One region of the Paenibacillus sp. FSL W7-1332 genome, then DNA from elsewhere that is predicted to be linked to it. Evidence: riboswitches for the same ligand, from Rfam matches in the RefSeq annotation. Region 1 holds a riboswitch; each other region holds the start of a gene.
What was found. A riboswitch is a leader RNA that binds a small molecule or an ion and turns the genes downstream of it on or off. The one in region 1 is predicted to bind thiamine pyrophosphate.
Positions count from the first base shown of each region.

Region 2: it holds a riboswitch for thiamine pyrophosphate, as region 1 does, so the genes downstream of both, tenA (thiaminase II) here and MKX98_RS28490 (ECF transporter S component) in region 1, are expected to answer to the same signal.
Region 3: it holds a riboswitch for thiamine pyrophosphate, as region 1 does, so the genes downstream of both, MKX98_RS22540 (Ykof family thiamine-binding protein) here and MKX98_RS28490 (ECF transporter S component) in region 1, are expected to answer to the same signal.
Region 4: it holds a riboswitch for thiamine pyrophosphate, as region 1 does, so the genes downstream of both, MKX98_RS03135 (ABC transporter substrate-binding protein) here and MKX98_RS28490 (ECF transporter S component) in region 1, are expected to answer to the same signal.

Region 1 covers NZ_CP150209.1:6,278,650-6,283,460, forward strand. The annotation lists gene MKX98_RS28485 (ABC transporter ATP-binding protein) at 1-1,063, opposite strand, end outside; gene MKX98_RS28490 (ECF transporter S component) at 1,056-1,685, opposite strand; TPP riboswitch at 1,776-1,888, opposite strand; gene asd (archaetidylserine decarboxylase) at 2,053-2,856, shown strand; gene MKX98_RS28500 (SDR family oxidoreductase) at 2,932-3,786, opposite strand; gene MKX98_RS28505 (AraC family transcriptional regulator) at 4,545-4,811, opposite strand, start outside.
Region 2 covers NZ_CP150209.1:1,418,428-1,423,238, forward strand. The annotation lists gene MKX98_RS06125 (hypothetical protein) at 73-333, opposite strand; gene MKX98_RS06130 (hypothetical protein) at 928-1,332, opposite strand; gene MKX98_RS06135 (VOC family protein) at 1,912-2,412, opposite strand; TPP riboswitch at 2,675-2,778, shown strand; gene tenA (thiaminase II) at 2,918-3,604, shown strand; gene thiM (hydroxyethylthiazole kinase) at 3,657-4,499, shown strand; gene thiD (bifunctional hydroxymethylpyrimidine kinase/phosphomethylpyrimidine kinase) at 4,496-4,811, shown strand, end outside.
Region 3 covers NZ_CP150209.1:5,015,854-5,020,664, forward strand. The annotation lists gene MKX98_RS22525 (iron chelate uptake ABC transporter family permease subunit) at 1-448, opposite strand, end outside; gene MKX98_RS22530 (ABC transporter permease) at 438-1,391, opposite strand; gene MKX98_RS22535 (nitroreductase family protein) at 1,922-2,524, shown strand; TPP riboswitch at 2,710-2,812, shown strand; gene MKX98_RS22540 (Ykof family thiamine-binding protein) at 2,896-3,501, shown strand; gene MKX98_RS22545 (YjcZ family sporulation protein) at 3,574-3,672, opposite strand; gene MKX98_RS22550 (nucleotidyltransferase domain-containing protein) at 3,790-4,488, opposite strand; gene MKX98_RS22555 (class I SAM-dependent methyltransferase) at 4,648-4,811, shown strand, end outside.
Region 4 covers NZ_CP150209.1:733,638-738,448, reverse strand. The annotation lists gene MKX98_RS03145 (GGDEF domain-containing protein) at 1-981, opposite strand, end outside; gene MKX98_RS03140 (VOC family protein) at 1,214-1,597, shown strand; TPP riboswitch at 1,769-1,880, shown strand; gene MKX98_RS03135 (ABC transporter substrate-binding protein) at 1,995-3,026, shown strand; gene MKX98_RS03130 (MTH1187 family thiamine-binding protein) at 3,119-3,412, shown strand; gene MKX98_RS03125 (ABC transporter permease) at 3,409-4,164, shown strand; gene MKX98_RS03120 (ABC transporter ATP-binding protein) at 4,218-4,811, shown strand, end outside.

The sequences.
Region 1 (4,811 bases):
GCATATAGGTCCCTTCGGCGCGAAGCAGCCCCATCAAACTGAGCAGCAGCGAGCTTTTGCCTGCTCCGTTCGGCCCTACCACCGCAATGAATTGTCCCGGAAACACCTCGGCCGAAGGGAGAGTGATGACCGGTTTATCCCATCTCATTCCCCTGAAATTCGCCAGTTGAATGACAGGCTCCCCACGTTGAGCATACGGCGGAGCAGCCTCATGCAGGAGATTACCCCGCTCATTGCCAAGCGCATCGACCGGAGCAAACAACTCTCTGCCCGCCCGGGTCTGCGCATAATCATCCCATACGCCGGGATACCAGATTCCATAGGCTTGGAGTTTCCGCTCGAATTCTGCGAATATCGCTGCCGGAGGACCTTCGCCCAGAATCACGCCATCCGGGCTGAACAGCACGACACGATCCACGTATCTGGCCATTTCTTCGATCCGGTGCTCCACGATGATCAGTGTCCGCCCTTCCGATACGGCCTTCACCGCCGACCAGATTTGCTCCCTTCCTTCCGGGTCGAGCAAGGCAGATGGCTCGTCAAGGAACAGCACCTCCGGCTCCAGCAGCAGAGCCGAAGCCAGCGCTAACCTTTGCTTCATGCCTTGGGACAAATGCCCGATCGGCATATGAAGCTCCTCAAGATCAAGCCCCACCTCGCGGAGCGCCGCTTGCATCCGCTCCTTCATCTCATGGCGGGGGACACTTAGATTTTCCAGTACGAAAGCCAGCTCTTCATCCACGTACGGCATGCAGAACTGGGTATCCGGATCTTGGAATACATACCCCCAAGAGCGCGGAACCAGCTGCGACTCGCATTTCATCGGCACCTCCGTTGCGCGGGGAATCATCCCGCTAAGCACCTGCAGCAGCGTGGATTTGCCGCAGCCGCTCGGACCGAGCAGCAGCACCTTCTCCCCGCGGACAGCCGAGAAGGAGAGGTCTTTGAACATCAGTCGCTCCTCGCCCGGATACTTCAGACGCAATCCCTCCACATACACGGCCGGTTCCGAAACCATCTCAGCGGACTGAGCCGGAACCAGGCTAACCGTGGCATTAGACATGGCGCGGATCATCCAGTGCTTCGTAATCCTTCTTCGACGCAGGACGCAGCAGGGATGTGACGCCCGTGCGGTCCAAGGCTTTGGCCAGCAAGAGCATGAGCAGGCCTGCAATGACGGCACCGCTGAGTACCCGCATACCGTATTTGGCCAGGAACATCCACGTCTGCAGGTCATCGGTATAGCTGTAATAGAAGTCCATGATCATCGATCCGATGGCTGCGCCTGCTCCGGCAATCGCCAGCGTCCACGCCGAGGTGCTCCGATAACGGAACGCCGCGAATACCAATTCTGCCCCAAGTCCTTGAATGAGGCCATACAGCAGCAGAGTCAATCCCCAGCCGCTGCCAAACAGCACTTCCACGTGGGCAGCCGCCACTTCCGCAATGATGGCCACTCCCGGCTTACGGATTAGCAAGTAAGCAAGCGTGGCTGCAGCGAACCACATTCCGTATAACAACTCATCCGCTTCAAAGAACAGCGGTTTTAACAGATTGTAAACCGAACCCCAGAAGTGATAAATGACGCCAAGCACCAGCGATACCAACACCGTCACCAAAATATCGCTTAACCGCAGCCCTTTTCGGGGCTGAACCCCCAACTTCTCTTGCACAGATGTTCCCATAACCACACATTCCCCTCTCCACCTCTATTTTTGTATAAACACAACAAAAAACCGTCTGGAAAACGCGCAGACGGAAAAATAGGCCCTATGTAGGCAGGGTCGGATATTCTCTACGCTGGCATTACCCAGTTCAGATTAACGGTCAACAGCGGATAACAGCTGCAATCTCAGCCTGATTCACTCAAGCCCCCGTATTCCCTATTCGGTTTCATGTTAATCTTAAAATACACATTCGTTCTCCAATTAGCAAGAACCTTTTTTCAAAAATGGCTATTTATTGATTTCCAGCTCATTCTATGTCAATATCAGAGTGATTGGCTTTTCCACCAACGTTTATTGCTGACACCTATGCACAAAGGAGAATGACATGGCTAAACAATTGCTGCGTCTGATGACTGAGCTGTCCTCCCGCAAGTGGCTGTCCCGAATCATGGGGCATTGTTCCCACAGCCGGCTGAGCCGTCATCTAATACCTGCATTCATACGAATTTATCAAATCCCGGCGCATGAAGCGGAGAAAGAAATCCACGAATACCGCTCACTGAACGAATTCTTTTCCCGCCGGTTAAAAATAGGCCTGCGCGCCATAGACGACACCGCCGATGCCATGGTAAGCCCCGTCGATGCCACGATTTCGGCGATGTGCGCCGTTAATGCCGGCACCATTCTGAGCGTCAAGGGACAGGATTATACCCTGAGCGAGCTGCTCGCCAAATCACCGAGAATGGAAAACTACATCAACGGTTATGCATTTGTATTGTATTTAAGCCCAACCGACTATCATCGCATTCATTCCCCGGTAACCGGTGTTCAGGCGGAAAGCGAGCATTTGAAGGGACGCGTTTACCCCGTGAACGATTTTGCGATGACCCATATCCGGCATGTGCTCAGCCGTAATGAGCGCCTCATTACCTATATTGCGCATGAGTTCGGCGAAGTTGCCGTCGTGAAGGTCGGAGCCATGAACGTGAGCAGCATCCGTTATGCTGACGAGAACGTGAAGAAATACGAGATCGGCGATGAACTCGCGTACTTTGAATTCGGCTCTACCGTCGTGCTTCTGACAGAGAACGGCACGTTTACTCCGCGCGGTGACCTGGAACCCGGCTCCAAGGTGAAGATGGGAGAGCTGCTTGGTTTGCTACACCCGTCCCCAACCAGAAAAGGGTAACGCCATTCACCTTAACAAGCTTCACCAAGCATCGCATGACAAGTTAAGGCCATGAATCATTCGCTGCATGAATGATTAACGCCTGTCCAGCATCCGATAAACGATCCGCTGAAACAGCCGATCCGGCAGCACGCCCTTGATCCATGCGGTCAGCCGCGTACCTCGGGGCAGCGTATAGCGGAACCTCGGTTTGGACATGGACGCAATGTTTGCCACAAGCCTGGCTACCTCCTGCGGATCCCCGCTTCCCCTGGCTGTCCGCTCGGAATAGTCCAGCACGCCCTTCAGCAGACCGCTGTAGGGTGATCCTTCCTTTACCGTAAGCTCCCCAAAACTTTTATTCCAGATCGGCGTGCCATAGGCACCGGGCTGGATCAGTACGACATCGATGCCAAAGGGCATCAACTCCATGGACAGGCTCTCACCAAACCCCTCCAGCGCAAATTTGGATGCCGCATAGGGACCATAACCCGGAAAGCCGACCACGCCGCTAATGCTGCTCATGAGAATGATTTTGGATCGTCCGGTCTTGCGCAGCAGCGGGAGCATATGCTGCGTTACCGATACGGTCCCGAATAAATTCGTCTCCAACTGCTTGCGCCAGTCGCTGAGCGGTACTTCCTCCACCATGCCGCCTACCGCTTCGCCGGCGTTGTTCACCAGCACGTCCAAGCGGCCGAACTTCTGCTCTACCTCCCAAGCAGCAGCCTTGACTTGTTCCTCCAAGCATATATCCAGCTGGAATACGTGAATGCGTTTGACAACGTCTGCTTGTTCGGCTCGGGTCATCAGCTCTGCAGCCGCCTCCGGCCTGCGCAGACCCGCTGCCACGTCATAGCCCGCTTTTGCCAACTCCAAGCTGATGAGCAGTCCGAACCCGCTCGACGCGCCCGTGATCAGCGCAACCTTTCCTGCTCCCGCCGTTACCACCGGATCACCGCTTGCTCCGCCAATGCCGCTCTCTCCGTCACACCCGTCACCCTTCCGTTATCCGAACTGCCTGTCCGGTCTCTTAAAACCCTGCGTTTAGCGCGCTTTATACATATCCCTAATATAACAAATTTTCGCAATGCCAACAGAGTCCCTATCCGTATATGCACCCTTTTACAACGTAATCAGACAGACTCCCTATTCCCATGTACATCCATTAAATAGCCCCACAAAGTGGAGCCTATGCTTCGATGCTTATTCCAAATACTTTGCGGGGACCCCAATACAAAATGCCCCACAAAGTGGAGCCTATGCTCCGATGCTTATTCCAAATACTTTGCGGGGACCCCAAAAACAAAATGCCCCACAAAGTGGAGCCTATGCTCCGATGCTTATTCCAAATACTTTGCGGGGACCCCAATACATATCAAAAAAAGGGAGCCATTTAGCTCCCTTTTGCGTTCATCCAGAGAAAAGCGTATATGATAACGGGATTCAATGTCCCCCGTATGTAGGCCTAGGTCTCGTTAAAACCACACATTCTGATGATCCTGAGTCGTTGTCTTCATGCGGCGCAAGCGATTTCTGAAAATACCGCAGCCACCGCGACTAAAGAAACGTCCACGCACCCGTCTTCTTGGGCTCATTCCTCTCTCCCCCCTTCAAAATGAAACTGTATGTCGTTTTTACCCTAAATCGCTTGCTATGAAACCCATTTGCCCTTCGACCCGCCAGGTAAGTTATGGAAGAGCGGGAAATCACCGAATCTCGGATGGGCTCTTGCCCGTATACTGCTTAAATTGCCGGCTGAAAAAGAATATATCCCGGTAACCCAGCGCGTCGGCTACCTCCGTTACGTTCATCCCTTGATGAAGCAGCAGATGCTGCGCCCGCTCGATCCGCATCTGAATGATGTAGGACTGCACCGGCGTGCCGATCAGCTCCTTGAACTTAATCGAGAAGTAACGGGGGGACAACCCCGCTCTGGCCGCCAAATCCTCGACCCGATGGGGAACCCCCGGGTG
Region 2 (4,811 bases), 2.7 Mb from region 1:
AGGTGCCTATTTGCCATCATATTCTAGAAATAACGTATCTGGGGTCCGTTAGCACTCGAAAATTACGCCTTTTCAGCTAAATAACGTATCCTCAGTCCGTTTGCCTCGAGTAAGTCTCACTAAGACTAGTAGCCGCATCAAGATCAGTAATAACACCATGCCCAGCAGTACCACCAAGCCCAGCAGTACCACCAAGCCCAGCAGTAGCTCCAATACAGCAGTAGCAACAATACCAGCAGTAGCTCCAATAATAGCAGGCAGCACCAAGCCCAGCAGTAGCACCAATACAGCAGTAGCACCAATACAGAGTAGCATCAATACCAGCAGTAGCACTAAGACCAGCAGTAGCCTAGAAGTAGCATCAATCCCAGTAGTTAGCACCAAGGCCACCTGTTAACGGACACCAGTTCCCTTATTTGCCTGATTCGCCTCCGATTCCTAAACTTAACGGACACAGGATCCCTTATTACCTCAATAAGGTGCCTATTTGTCATCATATTCTATGAATAACGTATCTGGTGTCCGTTAGCTCTCGAAAATTACGCCTTTTCAGTTAAATAACGTATCCTCAGTCCGCTTGCCCCCCGAGCAGTAGCACCAAGATAAGTAGTCACACCAAGTTCAGGGGGAGCACCAATCCCAGCAGTAGCTCCAATACAGCAGTAGCCCCAATACAGCAGTAGCATCAATACCAGCAGTAGCATCAATACCAGCAGTAGCACCAAGATCAGCAGTAGCCTCAATACCTGCAGTTAGTAACAAGGCCACCTGTTAACGGACACCAGATCCCTTATTTGCCTGATTTGGTCCCGATTCTTAAATCTAACGGACACAGGATCCCTTATTACCGCAATAAGGTGCCTATTTGCCATCATATTCTAGAAATAACGTATCTGGGGTCCGTTAGCACTCGAAAATTACGCCTTTTCAGCTAAATAACGTATCCTCAGTCCGTTTGCCTCGAGCAAGTCGCACTAAAACTAGTAGTCGCATCAAGACCAGTACCACCAAGCCCAGCAGTACCACCAAGCCCAGCAGTAGTTCCAATACAGCAGTAGCAACAATACCAGCAGTAGCTCCAATAATAGCAGGCAGCACCAAGCCCAGCAGTAGCACCAATACAGCAGTAGCACCAATACAGCAGTAGCACCAATCCCAGCAGTAGCACCAAATACCAGCAGTAGCATCAATACCAGCAGTAGCACCAAGATCAGCAGTAGCATCAAGCCCAGCAGTCGTACCAAAACCAGTTAGTAGCACCAAGATCAGCAGTAGCACCAAGATCAGCAGTAGCACCAATCCCAGCAGTAGCACCAATACCAGCAGTAGCACCAAGATTAGCAGTCGCGCCAAGCCCAGCAGTAGCATCAATACCAGAAGTAGCACCAAGATCAGGAGTAGCCTAGAAGTAGCCTTAACGGACACCAGATCCCTTATTTGCCTGATTTGGTCCCGATTCTTAAATCTAACGGACACAGGATCTCTTATTACCGCAAAAAGGTGCCTATTTACCATCATATTCTAGAAATAGCGTATCTGGTGTCCGTGAGCTCTCGAAAATTGCGCCTTTTCAGCTAAATAACGTATCCTCAGTCCGCTTGCCCTCGAGCAGTAGCATCAATACCAGCAGTAGCACCAATCCCAGTAGCATCAATCCCAGTAGCATCAATCCCAGTCGCACCAATCCCAGCAGTCGCACCAATCCCAGCAGTCGCACCAAGCCCAGCAGTAGCACCAATCCCAGCAGCAGCTACATACTCTGTGTTCACCCAGTTTCTACCTCTAAACCATAGCTACTCTGAGTTACCCGGTCCCTACATCGATCATAATCGACAGCCATCCACGCATACCCCCGGGAACCGAACCACCCATGTTCTCCCTGAAATAACGCTTTTGCTTCACTTCACCTTGTTACGAAATCTTCACCACGATTTCCGCTCCGGCAACATAGGTCATTGCTTTCATGTAATCCGGGTCTTGGGCGCGTTGTTCCATCTCCTCGGGCGTCAGGTCCTCCATTCGCGTCTGAATCCACCATAAGTTGCCGAACGGGTCCCGTACCCGTCCCACCCGGTCGCCGAAGAACAAACTCGTTGGCTCCGTCACCGAGACGGCTCCTGCGGTGAGCGCTTGCTGGTAAGCAGCATCGCAATCCTCAACATATAAGCGGAGGTACGCCGGGCTATCCGGCCATTCCGGCTTCGCGTCAAACATCATGACGACGGCATCCCCGATTCGCACCTCGGCATGGCCGATGACACCATCGCCAACATAGACGCGGGCTAACTCTTCGGCTTGAAAAGCCTGCTCCAGGAATTCAATCAGCGCTGCGGAGTTTCTTGAGATAATCCATGGTGTCACGGAGGTGTAGCCATCCGGAATGGGGTTAACCGCTTTTGATGGGTTCGTCATAAAAAAACTCGCTCCTTTAAACTTCATTTTTTTGAATAACGTTTATGTACTCATTATGTAGGGGAATACATGACAACCAAGTGTCAGTGTTTCTGAAACAAGTGCCGGTTAGCCGGCGTTTTTTATTCGCGAAAGACCTCTGCCACCGTACAACATCATGATCCACCGATCACGGAAGATTTCGCTCGTGGGGTTCTGTCCGCGAACCGTTAACGTTTGACAGCATCTACAAACCTATGTACAGTATTAGACAAAAGAATAGGAAGTCCACTAGGGGAGCCGTTAGCGGCTGAGACAAGAGCGTATCTTGGACCCTTTGAACCTGATCTAGTTCGTACTAGCGTAGGAAAGTGGAGCCTTCGTATATAAGGTCTTGGTGCGTTTTTGGCGCACTCGGGCTTGTTGACGAAGCCGCTCCAGTTTTCGGGGCGGCTTTTTAGCGTTGCCTGGAAAGTCGTGTCTTATGGACTTCCTGCTCTTCAATATGTTGGAGGTGGGGACAAAAATGAGTTTTACGCAAGAGCTCCGTCAGCAGGCGGGAGGCATTTTTCAAGCAATCTTCGATCATCCCTTTGTAAAAGGCATTGCCGAGGGAAAACTGGCGCGGGAACAACTGATCCACTATGTGAAGCAGGATTTTGAGTATTTGAACGCCTACATGCGAATTTACGGCATCGCCATATCCAAATCGACCAGCCGGGAAGAGATCGCGACCTTTAACGAACAAATCTCATTCATCCTGCATAGCGAGGTGCATCCGCATCAGAATTTTTGCGCAGCCGCCGGGGTGACTTACGAAGAGCTTCAAGGCTATCCGCTGGCTCCGTCCGCTCATCACTATATCCGTCATATGCTTACAGTGGCGCATGAGGGCAGTCTGGGCGAGATTATGGCCGTACTGCTGCCTTGCCCGTGGACCTACCTGGAGATTGGCCGCAAGCTGCTGGATGAAGTGAAGCCGGATGAATCCCATCCGTTCTACGACTGGATTTATTTCTACGGCAACCGGGGGGAAGACGCGACAGCCAAGTTCTGCAGCCGTGTCGATGAATGGGCGGAGCGTGCGACGGCAGCCGAGCGAGAACGGATGAAGGAGCATTTTATGCTGAGCTGCCAGCTGGAGTATATGTTTTGGGATATGGCTTATAAGCAGGAGGAATGGCCGGTGCCGCTGCAGGCTGCGGTGCTGTAAGGAGACCTAACTAGCTCATAAATTCCAATATAGCGAAGAGAGGCTGATTCATATGCATACATGGGAAAATGAAGTTTCGGCGCTTTTAACAAAGGTACGGCAGACGAGCCCCCTCGTTCACAACATGACGAACGTGGTGGTTACGAATTTTACGGCTAACGGCTTGTACGCGCTGGGCGCGTCGCCGGTCATGGCTTACGCGCCGGAGGAAGTGGCGGATATGGCCGCCATCGCAGGCGCGCTCGTATTGAACATCGGCACGCTGAACCGCGAGCTTGTGGATGCGATGATCATAGCCGGACAATCGGCGAACGCACACGGCGTGCCGGTCCTGCTGGACCCGGTCGGTGCGGGAGCGACCCGTTTTCGGACGGAGTCGGCACTGCGGATTCTAAGCGAAGTGAAGGTATCGCTCGTGCGCGGGAATGCGGCTGAAGTCGCTCACCTTGTCGGGGAGGCCCGCGAGATCAAAGGCGTAGACGCTGGCAACAGCACGGGCAGTGATCATGCCGAGCTGGCCGTGCGGGCTGCGCGCGAAGTAGGCACGATCGTGGCCATTACCGGTGAAGAGGACGTGATTACCGATGGAATCGAAGTACGTATCATTACCGGCGGGGATGCTCTGCTCACGAAGGTGACCGGCGCAGGGTGCCTGCTGACCTCGGTGCTGGGTGCCTTTGCCGCAGTGGAAGCAAACCTGCTGCTTGCCGGTACGGCGGGCCTGGCCTTCTACGGGGCCGCGGCGGCGAGAGCTGCAGAGCGAACCGCGGACCAGGGACCGGGAAGCTTCCAGATTGCTTTCCTGGATGAGCTGGCAAAGCTTCATCCGGGCTCGCTGGAGGGCTATGCCGCTGTTCGGGAAGCGGAAGCGTCCACTGCAGGTGGCGCACGATGAGCAGCAAGTCTCACGTTCCTCGGGCACTGACGATTGCGGGGTCTGACAGCGGCGGCGGTGCCGGCATTCAGGCTGATCTGAAAACCTTCCAGGAGCTCGGCGTATACGGCATGTCAGCGATTACGGCGATCACGGTGCAGAACACATTGGGGGTTCACGGCGTTTATCCGCTGCCTCCCGAAGCAGCTGCGGAGCAGATTGAAGCGGTTGGCTCGGACCTCGGAGTCGATGCATTGAAGACAGGCATGCTGTTCAATGCCGAGATCATTCGCCTGGCTGCTGACCGGATCCGGGCATTCGGCTGGGAGAAGG
Region 3 (4,811 bases), 1.3 Mb from region 1:
TAAAGGAAGACATGCTGGAGAACAGGGTTCCGAAGATCATGCCAATCAGCAGCAGGAAGTAAATGTTATTCCCTTCCCTTTTGAACAGAATCTTATATAACACTCCGGCAAACAGGATCATCGCGCCGACGTTGATCAGAAAGTTAACGTTGCTGCCCAGTTTGTACAGCGTGAAGGATCCGAAGACAAAGATGACGGTGGTCTGGATCAGTATATATAAGGAATCTAATCCCATAACGCTAGGCGTCAGTATCCGGTTATTCGTGACCGTTTGAAACACCGTGGTAGACAGAGCAATCGCTCCGCCGGTCAGAATAATGGCAAGCACCTTCTTGATTCTCCTCGGAAGCGCGTAATCCCAATTGCCGCCAAGATCAATGAACAGAAAGACTGCCACCAGGATGATTGCCGCTGCGGCCAACAGGCCGAGTTTGGCTTTATAAGTCATAAGCCTTTCTCCTCATCAGTAAGAAAATGAATATACCGCTTCCGAGTACGCCCACGGTTAGACTAATCGGAATTTCATAGGGATAAATAATGATCCGGCCCAGGATGTCACAGAACAGTACGAAACCGGCCCCCAGCAGCGCGGTATGCGAAAGGCTTTTTTTCAAATGGTCTCCTAAGTACAAACTAACAATATTAGGTATGATCAGACCAAGAAACGGAATCACGCCGACCGTCAGCACGACGGAAGCCGTAACCAGCGCCACGATGACCAGTCCCAGATTCACAACTCTCCGGTAGTGAAGGCCCAGGTTGGTGGCAAACTCCTCTCCCATTCCGGCCACCGTAAACTTGTTGGCGAACAGATACGCCAGAATCACAAGCGGGATACTAAGATAGAGCATTTCATACTGGCCCTTCATGATCATGGAAAAATCACCCTGGAGCCATGCGGACATATTCTGAATAAGATCATATTTGTATGCAAAGAAGGTGGCGATCGAACTGACGATATTACCGAACATCAGCCCTACGAGCGGGATGAAGATCGCATCCTTGAACTTAATCCGATCCAGTATCTTCATGAAGATAAAGGTTCCTGCCAGAGCGAATACAAATGCCACAAGCATTTTGATAAGCGGTCCGCTTGTCGTGAAGACGAGCATGGCTACCAATATCCCCAGTCTGGCAGAGTCCATCGTACCTGCCGTGGTGGGCGATACGAACTTATTGCGGCTGAGCTGCTGCATGATCAATCCGCAGATGCTCATGCTGACACCCGCCAATATGAGACTGACAAGCCTAGGAATCCGGCTGACAAGCATAATATGCTGTTGTTGTTCTGTCATCGAGAACAATTGCAGTGGCGAGATATCCTTAACTCCAATAAATAATGAGATTATCGAGAGTACCACAACGGCTGCAAATAAGTATCTAATCTTCATGGCTCTTCCTTCTATGCGTATGTCTCTAAATACCCGGGATCATGCAATTTTCGTCACCATTCTCATTGAGATTGATTATCAATCGCGTTCTGATATGCATTATATCATCCTCATTCTGGCTCGACAAGTATAATTGAGAATCAAAATCAATTAAATTGTTCATACAAGTATATTTTGTTCATGAATTGTTCATAATATGAAGTTAGGTGGAGACATAGCTTTTATCCTCAGGACAGAATCACACTTTGGTTAAGTCTCCCTTTAATGCAGCTTCTGCAATAATGAGACTTCTCTAAAAACGACTGTTTCAATTCTTATTAAATGGATAAGAAAAATTATATAAATTCGTTGACAATTCCTCTAAGTTATATTAATATCCTAACAGAATTATTATTTCTAACTAAACGTAAGTTAATGTGGAATAATAATTGGTTTTATGGCTAATAACGAAAAATGCATATTTGCTTGTAGTAAGGGACATCTTCTAATCAGGCGTATGCAAATTCGATTACACCAGGAGGTTTTTTTCAATGTCTAAAGATTTTTCAGCTGCACTCAAAAATCGCCGTTCTTATTACGGGATTAGCAAAGAATCCGTTATCTCGGACGAGCGTATTCAGGAAATCGTAAACGAAGCGGTTAAATATACTCCGTCTTCTTTCAACTCCCAAAGTGCACGCGTCGTTGTATTGCTTGGCGAACAGCACGATAAACTGTGGAACATCACGGAAGGCATCCTGAAGGAAGTTGTTGGCGATGAAGAAGCATTCAAATCCACTGCCGACAAAATGGCTTCATTCCGCGCTGGTTACGGTACGGTACTGTTCTTCGAGGACAATAACGTCATTGCCGGGCTGCAACAAAGCTTTGCCGCTTATGCCGACAATTTCCCGGTTTGGTCCAACCAATCCAACGGCATGCTGCAATTTGTAGTATGGACATCCCTTGAAGCAGAAGGTCTGGGCGCATCCCTGCAGCACTACAACCCGCTGATCGACGAAAAAGTAAAAGCCGAATGGAACGTCCCGGAAAGCTGGAAGCTAATTGCTCAAATGCCTTTCGGTAAGCCGGTTGCTGAACCAGGCGAAAAAGAATTTGCACCGCTTGAAGATCGCGTGAAAGTATATAACTAATCAAACAGATGAAAAAAGCCGCCTCCCTAAGTTCCTGCAAATGGGACAGGCGGTTTTTTTTATAATGGGCAAAGATTGAAAAACCGATGGCAAAACGATACAATTACACAGGTAAGAACCCTCGAACTTCTACGGTAACATGAAGCTCCGGGGCAAATCTTGCGGTAACCAACTACATAAGATGTTGGCTGTACTAGGGGTGCCATGTGCTGAGAGACGGCGGGCTGCCGTTAACCCTTATCACCCGATCTAGGTCATACTAGCGTGGGGAAGTGTAGCATTTATGTTTATTTCTTTTCGTAGGCATAACTGCACCTTCTTCATGGGGTGCGGTTTTTTTGCGTGGACTTATATAATGGGGAGGAAATGAAATGAATGAGCTTATTTGCGGAACCAGCCGGATCGTCGGATGCCGGTTCTCGGTATTTCCCATGACAGACCGGTTTGTGGAGGTCATCCTGGGCGCGCTGCAATCTGTGGATGCGGGAAAGGTGTGGATTCAGACAGACGATGTGAGCACTTGTATTCGTGGACGTGCAGAGCATGTCTTTGATGTTACAAGAGCGATATTCGCCCATGCTGCGGCGAGTGGCGTGCACACTGTTTTTAATGGCACTTATTCCATTGGCTGCCCCGGAGATACGGACGCCGATGTATATATGACTGAGGATTCAACCCGCTTGAACAACGACATCGGAGAACATGCCGATATGGAGACTGCCTGCCAATTCGCTCTTTACCCCATGGGTACGGACAACTACATGGATGTCATCTACGGTGAAGTAAATCGTGCGAAGGCAGCCGGTACGTTCGCCGGAAGCGTTCATTACGCCAGCCGGTTGGACGGTTCCTTATCCCGGGTGTTCGGGTCTCTTGAAGAGGCGTTTTTGCATGCGATCCAATCCGACAGCAGCCATCTGGTCATGACTGCAGTGGTGTCCGCTCACAGCCCCTCGGTTAAAGCCGCATCGAATTGAGTTCGATTGAGGCAGACAAAAGCCCGGCATGCGCCGGGCTTTTCTGTCACTACTGCCAAGAATCTTGACGGTTTAAACCCAAGCACTCAAGATGATTACGAGCAGGATAAAGAGAACCAAAATAATTCCTACTGAATTGCCATATTCACCGCCGCCATATACTCCGCTCATGAAGATCCCCTCCTGGATTTAAAGTATGCCGTGATGTAATCACACTATTATAGTATTTCCTGCGCCTTGCTAGCGTCACGGCTAATGTACCTCTCTTTATCTATTGGCATCGATATTTTATTCCTCATAACCGATGAGAAGTTTCCCTCCGTACGGACGGAGCATTTCCTCGGTAAATGCCATTAGAACAGAAGGATCATCTTGGCGATACATCGCCGCGAGCGCTGTTTCCAATCGCTCTCCTAAAATTGTGTCAAAGCGGTTAAACAGGCGGAACAGCGTTTTCCCTTCACCCGTCCACTCCCGGTTCACCCTAAGTACAAAATCACAGAGAATCGCGGCTATTTTGTGCACCGTAAACCATTTTTCACCATCGCTTCGGGGACTCTTCAAGTCCAGCATGTACTCGGTTAGCACATAACGGTAGTCGTTAATATCGGTTATCGTCAAGGGCAGAGGTCCGTAATCCAAATCGCTTTGGGCTTCCGTCCGCACCTCTTCCCCCTCGGGCATAAGGCGCAGCACCGTCCCTTCTGCGATCATCCGCTGAAATGACGGATTCGCCGCGATCACTCCCTCGTCAAAATATTCGCGATAGGAGGATAAAGACAATATAAAGATTTCCGCGATCCATCCATGCGCCTCTATCGTCCTCCTGCTGAAATCATGACCCTCTCGTTCAAGGACCATAATGTCCAAATCGGATTGTTCATTATATTCGCCTCTGCTCGCGCTGCCGCCAAGCACGGCAAGCAAACAGTCGGGATAATCGTGTTGAATGACGCGTTCCGCTGCCTCTACCGGTTCCATCCTCATGACGTTTCCTCCATTATGACTCTGATCCTCCCGAAAAAAGGGCTCAAAATATCTAATTCAGCTAAAACCCTAAACGTACCTGAATCATATGGTAAATAAACGATTACCCTCATGTTGATGACAAGGGAAGAAGGGATAGATGAGATGAACTACATTCATATGCTCTCTAAATTAGGCATGGGCAGTGCCCACCCGGGAGGATTCGAGGCAACCCTCAGAATGCTGAAGAATTATCCCATTCAACCGGGCAGCCGCATTCTGGAGGTGGGGTGCGGAACTGGCAGAACCGCATGCCATCTTTCAGAGATGGGGTATCAAGTGAC
Region 4 (4,811 bases), 2.0 Mb from region 1:
CTCATGCAGTCGGTCAAACAAGCGATCGTTCTCGAACTGGATTAAAATCTGCCTGAACAGAATCAGGATCACGCACAGGGATAGGCCGGTAAACAGTCCAGTCCACCCTCCAAACCGCTGCGCCATAAGGGCAAACATCCCGCCAAGCACGCTGTAGGGAAGCAGGTACCTTACGATCAGGTTTCCGACTGAACGCGGCTCCCGCTCGCCAACGGATGGTTTACGGGAATTAGGAGCGGACTGCCCACCTGCGAAACTAATGAATAATACCGATATCGTATAGAGTGGATACAGATAGGAACGAACCTCGATACCCATCAGATCAACGAGATAGATGTACAGGACATCTCCGGCAATATATGCGCTTCCGCCTAGACATAACAGAATGGCCGCCCTTTTCCCTAACAGTCCGGTATTAAAATACAACACCAGCGTAAAAAAAATAAGTACCATTGCGCACAGGGGATACAGCATGTCCACCCAAAGGTTTCCCCATACTGCCTCATGGGCCAGACCCTGAAGCTCAGGCTTGATGAAATATTCCCACCCTACTGTCATGACGGCTATGCCAACAATCACGATATCCAGCATAAACCGGAGCCCCCGAAACGAACCTTGAACATGCCGGAATAAATAAATGAGAGAACTTGCGAACAGAATGAGTTCAAGTCCCCAGAATAAGTGGGTTAGGATCGGCGAGAAAGCGCTCTCTTTTTCAAACCAAACATAACAAGCGTGAATGATTCGTGCCGCTGCATCCCCCATTAATCCGAGACTCACAATAAGCCAAAACCTGCGAAGATGAACCTCATAACGCCGACTAATCCGCATTAAATAAACGGAGGCGGCTGCAGGAGGAATAATGACTAGAACACGCTGAAGCGATAAAGCCTCAGGCATCCACAGAGCAATCATGATCTGAATGAATGCATATATCATGGCGAGTCGAATCCACAGATGATCTGCTGGAGTTGGACTCATAAGCATTCCTCCTCGGCCAAAGGGTAAGCTGGATCACTTTCATATGTTAGGTCTTTTGAATTAATCTTTCTATTTCTCATGATACTTTTTACCCACCCAAAAGTAAAGATGAGGAAATGAAAGAAAAATCATCTGTATCAGCCCTGCATGAACACAACTCCCACTTGACGTATAGGGATTATGTGATAATATTTCAGTCATATCTCATATGGATCGGAAAGGGTGTTGAACCATGTCACAGAAACGATTAGATCATGTTGGTATTGTTGTCCGGGACCTAGAAGCTACAATCGCCTTCTATACATCCGTAGTCGGACTAGAACTAAAGGATCGCCTGACCCATACGAATGGCGTCATCCAGCTGGCGTTCCTCGGATTTAACGGCAGCAACGAGACGGAAGTCGAGCTTATTCAGGGATACAGCGACACGCTGCCAGCGGAGGGCACCGTTCATCATTTTGCAGTCAGCACGGATAACATTGAAGAGGAATATGCCCGGGTTCAAGGACTTGACGTTCCTCACTTGGACGAGGAGATCGTGACGCTCCCGAATGGTTTCCGTTATTTCTTCGTGCATGGTCCCGAAGGGGAATGGATTGAGTTCTTCCAGCGCTAACCTCAATATAGAAGCCTTATTCAAATCCTTTATTCCGTGAAAGGTTCATAGGATTAATTAATCCTTCCCATGGCAAGTGTTCTGAGCAAAGACCTGCCTCGTTCGCGCTCCTTCGAACTAGACAGGTCTGGTGTGTTAGGACTATAATAGCGGATGTAATGATCAAAACTTCATAAATACCGGGGGAGCTGGGATATAGCCGGCTGAGAGTGTATCCGATATGATACTGACCCTTACACCTGATCTGGGTAATGCCAGCGTAGGAAGCCCATGTTTGCGGCAGCTATTTATTTGCCGTGGTATACACTTACGCCGTCATGCGTCCTGATATCATCAGGGCGTTTTTTTTGTGGAGTTGCGAGGTAATAGAAAGAGAACTTAAAGGAGAGAAGAAACGATGAAGAAGGGAAGATGGATTCCGCTGCTTCTCGCTTGCGTCCTGCTGATGGTCGCATCCGGATGCGGTACAAACGGACAGAACAAAAAGACAGGTGCCGAAGGTGAAGGCAGTCAGACTTCCGGGAAACTCCGTGACGTGCAGCTGATGCTCGATTGGTCCGCCAATACGAATCACACCGGCCTGTATGCAGCGAAGGAGCTTGGGTATTATGAGGAAGAAGGGCTTAATGTCCAGATCGTCCAGCCGGGAGCAGGCGGAACGGATACGCTGGTCGCATCCGGAAACGTGCCGTTTGGCATCAGTTATCAGGAAGGCGTAACGCTGGCCAGAACCCAAGGCTTGCCGCTCGTTTCCATTGCAGCGATCATTCAGCATAATACGTCCGGCTTTGCCGCCCCCAAGGACAAAGGCATCGTGAAGGCAGGCGATTTTGAAGGAAAATCCTATGGCGGCTGGGGCTCGCCTGTGGAGGAGGCCGTCATGAAATCCATCATGGAGATCGATGGCGCCGATGTCAGCAAGGTGAATATGGTCAATATGGGCGATGCCGATTATTTTACGGCCGTCAAACGCGACATTGATTTTGCCTGGATCTTCTATGCTTGGACGGGGATTGAAGCCGAGCTTCGCAATGAACCGCTTGACATGATTTATGTGAAGGACTACTCCGAGCAGCTTGATTATTACACACCAGTGATCGTGACGAACGAGAAGCTGATCCAGGAGGACCCCGAGCTTATCAAAGCGTTCATGCGGGCGACTTCAAAAGGATACGACTATGCGATTCAACATCCTGAAGATGCCGCAGCTCTGCTTACGAAGGCGGTTCCTGACCTGGATGCCGAACTGGTTCTCGCCAGCCAGAAATGGTTGAGCCCCCGTTATCAGGATGATGCATCCCGCTGGGGCGAACAGAAAGCCGAAGTATGGTCGGGATATGCAGACTGGATGTTTGAGCGTAAGCTGCTGGAGAAGGAACTTGACGCGGACCGCGCATTCACCAATGATTTTTTACCGGAGCAGCCATAAGGCTATTTTTATTTAAAAAGAAGAAAGTCGGCCTTTGCAAAAGGCTGCCTTTCTTCCAATACATTATAGCTTGCACGAAAGGATGAGTTTACATGGCGAATACACTTTTGAGCATTCAAGTGATACCGAGAACGCCAAACGGGGCCGACAGCATCCCTTATGTAGATGAAGCGATTAAGGTCATTCAGGAATCAGGCGTGAAATACGAGGTTCATGCACTCGAAACGACCATGGAAGGTGAGCTCGCCGAGCTGCTCAAGATCGTGGAGCGCATGCATGAAGCGCTGGTGAATGCGGGAAGTCCCAGCATCATATCCCAAGTTAAAATCGCTCATCATCCCAGCGGCATCAGCATGGATAAGCTGACTGAGAAATACCGTCCATGAGAAGCTGGTGGAGTTCGGTTTGGCCGCCCGTTGTGGCGGTCCTCTTCTTTTTGGTGGTATGGCAGGCCGCAGTATCTATATTCGACATTGAACCTTTTATTCTGCCTGCGCCGACGGCCATCGGGCATGAGGCCGTTACCGGAGCTTCCGGTCTCTTCCAGCATACAGCGGCCACCCTGCAATTAACCTTGGTCGGATTTATGATCGGTACGGCGATCGGCCTAGTCATCTCGCTGGCACTGCACATGGTTCCTTTTCTCAAAACCGCTCTTTATCCACTTCTTATTCTTAGCCAGAATGTGCCGACAATCGCCCTAGCCCCGCTTCTCATGATTTGGTTCGGCTTCGGCATGCTGCCCAAGGTTATCGTGATTACGCTGGTCTGCTTCTTCCCCGTCGCTGTTGCGGCACTGGACGGACTGGCCCGTACTGACCGAACCATGATGAACTACATGCAGATGGCGGGGGCTACCTCTTGGCAAATTTTCAGCAAGCTGGAGCTGCCGCATGCCCTTCCCTCCATCTTCTCCGGGATTCGAATTGCGGCCACCTATTCGGTCATGGGTGCGGTTATCGGGGAATGGATCGGCTCGGACCGGGGAATCGGTTACTACATGATGCTGCAAAAATCCGGCTACCGCACGGATCGGGTGTTTGTTGCCATCCTGTTCATCGTCCTGCTCAGCCTGCTGATGGTGCTGCTGATCACTCTGCTGGAGAAGCGGCTCATCCGCTGGAATCGAAAAGGTTGAGTCTCCGTGAATAGACGTAACGAATCTTATATGATAGGAGGCCATTTGTCGATATGACACATCAAGTACCCCTGACGGTCCAGGACGGGGCTGACCCGTCGGCTGCGTCGGTCTCAACCGCACCTGCCCTCGAGGTTCGCACCCTTCGAAAAACCTTCCGCGACCGGCGCAGCGAAGTGCATGTGCTGGATGGCCTTTCGCTTCAAGTACAACCCGGGGAATTCGTCTCCTTAATCGGTCCCTCAGGCAGCGGAAAGAGCACCCTCTTCCATATCATTGGGGGGTTAACAGCTCCGGATGCAGGCTCTGTCCTCATGGACGGTCAGGACGTGACCGGGGAAAAAGGCCGCATCGCCTATATGCCTCAACAGCCGGCCCTATTCCCTTGGCGTACGGTGGAGGACAATGTGCTCCTTCCCGAGGAGCTGAGAGGCACCTCGAAAGCCGCTGCCAGGGAACATGCCCGCAGCTGGATGGAACGCGCCGGACTCAGCGGCTTCGAAAAGGCCTATCCGCACACCCTCTCTGGCGGAATGCAGCAGCGGGCGGCTTTTCTTCGCGCACTGATGAGTCCGCAGGAAGTTATGTGCCTGGACGAACCGTTCAGTGCATTGGATGCGTTAACGCGCAGCGATATGCAGCGCTGG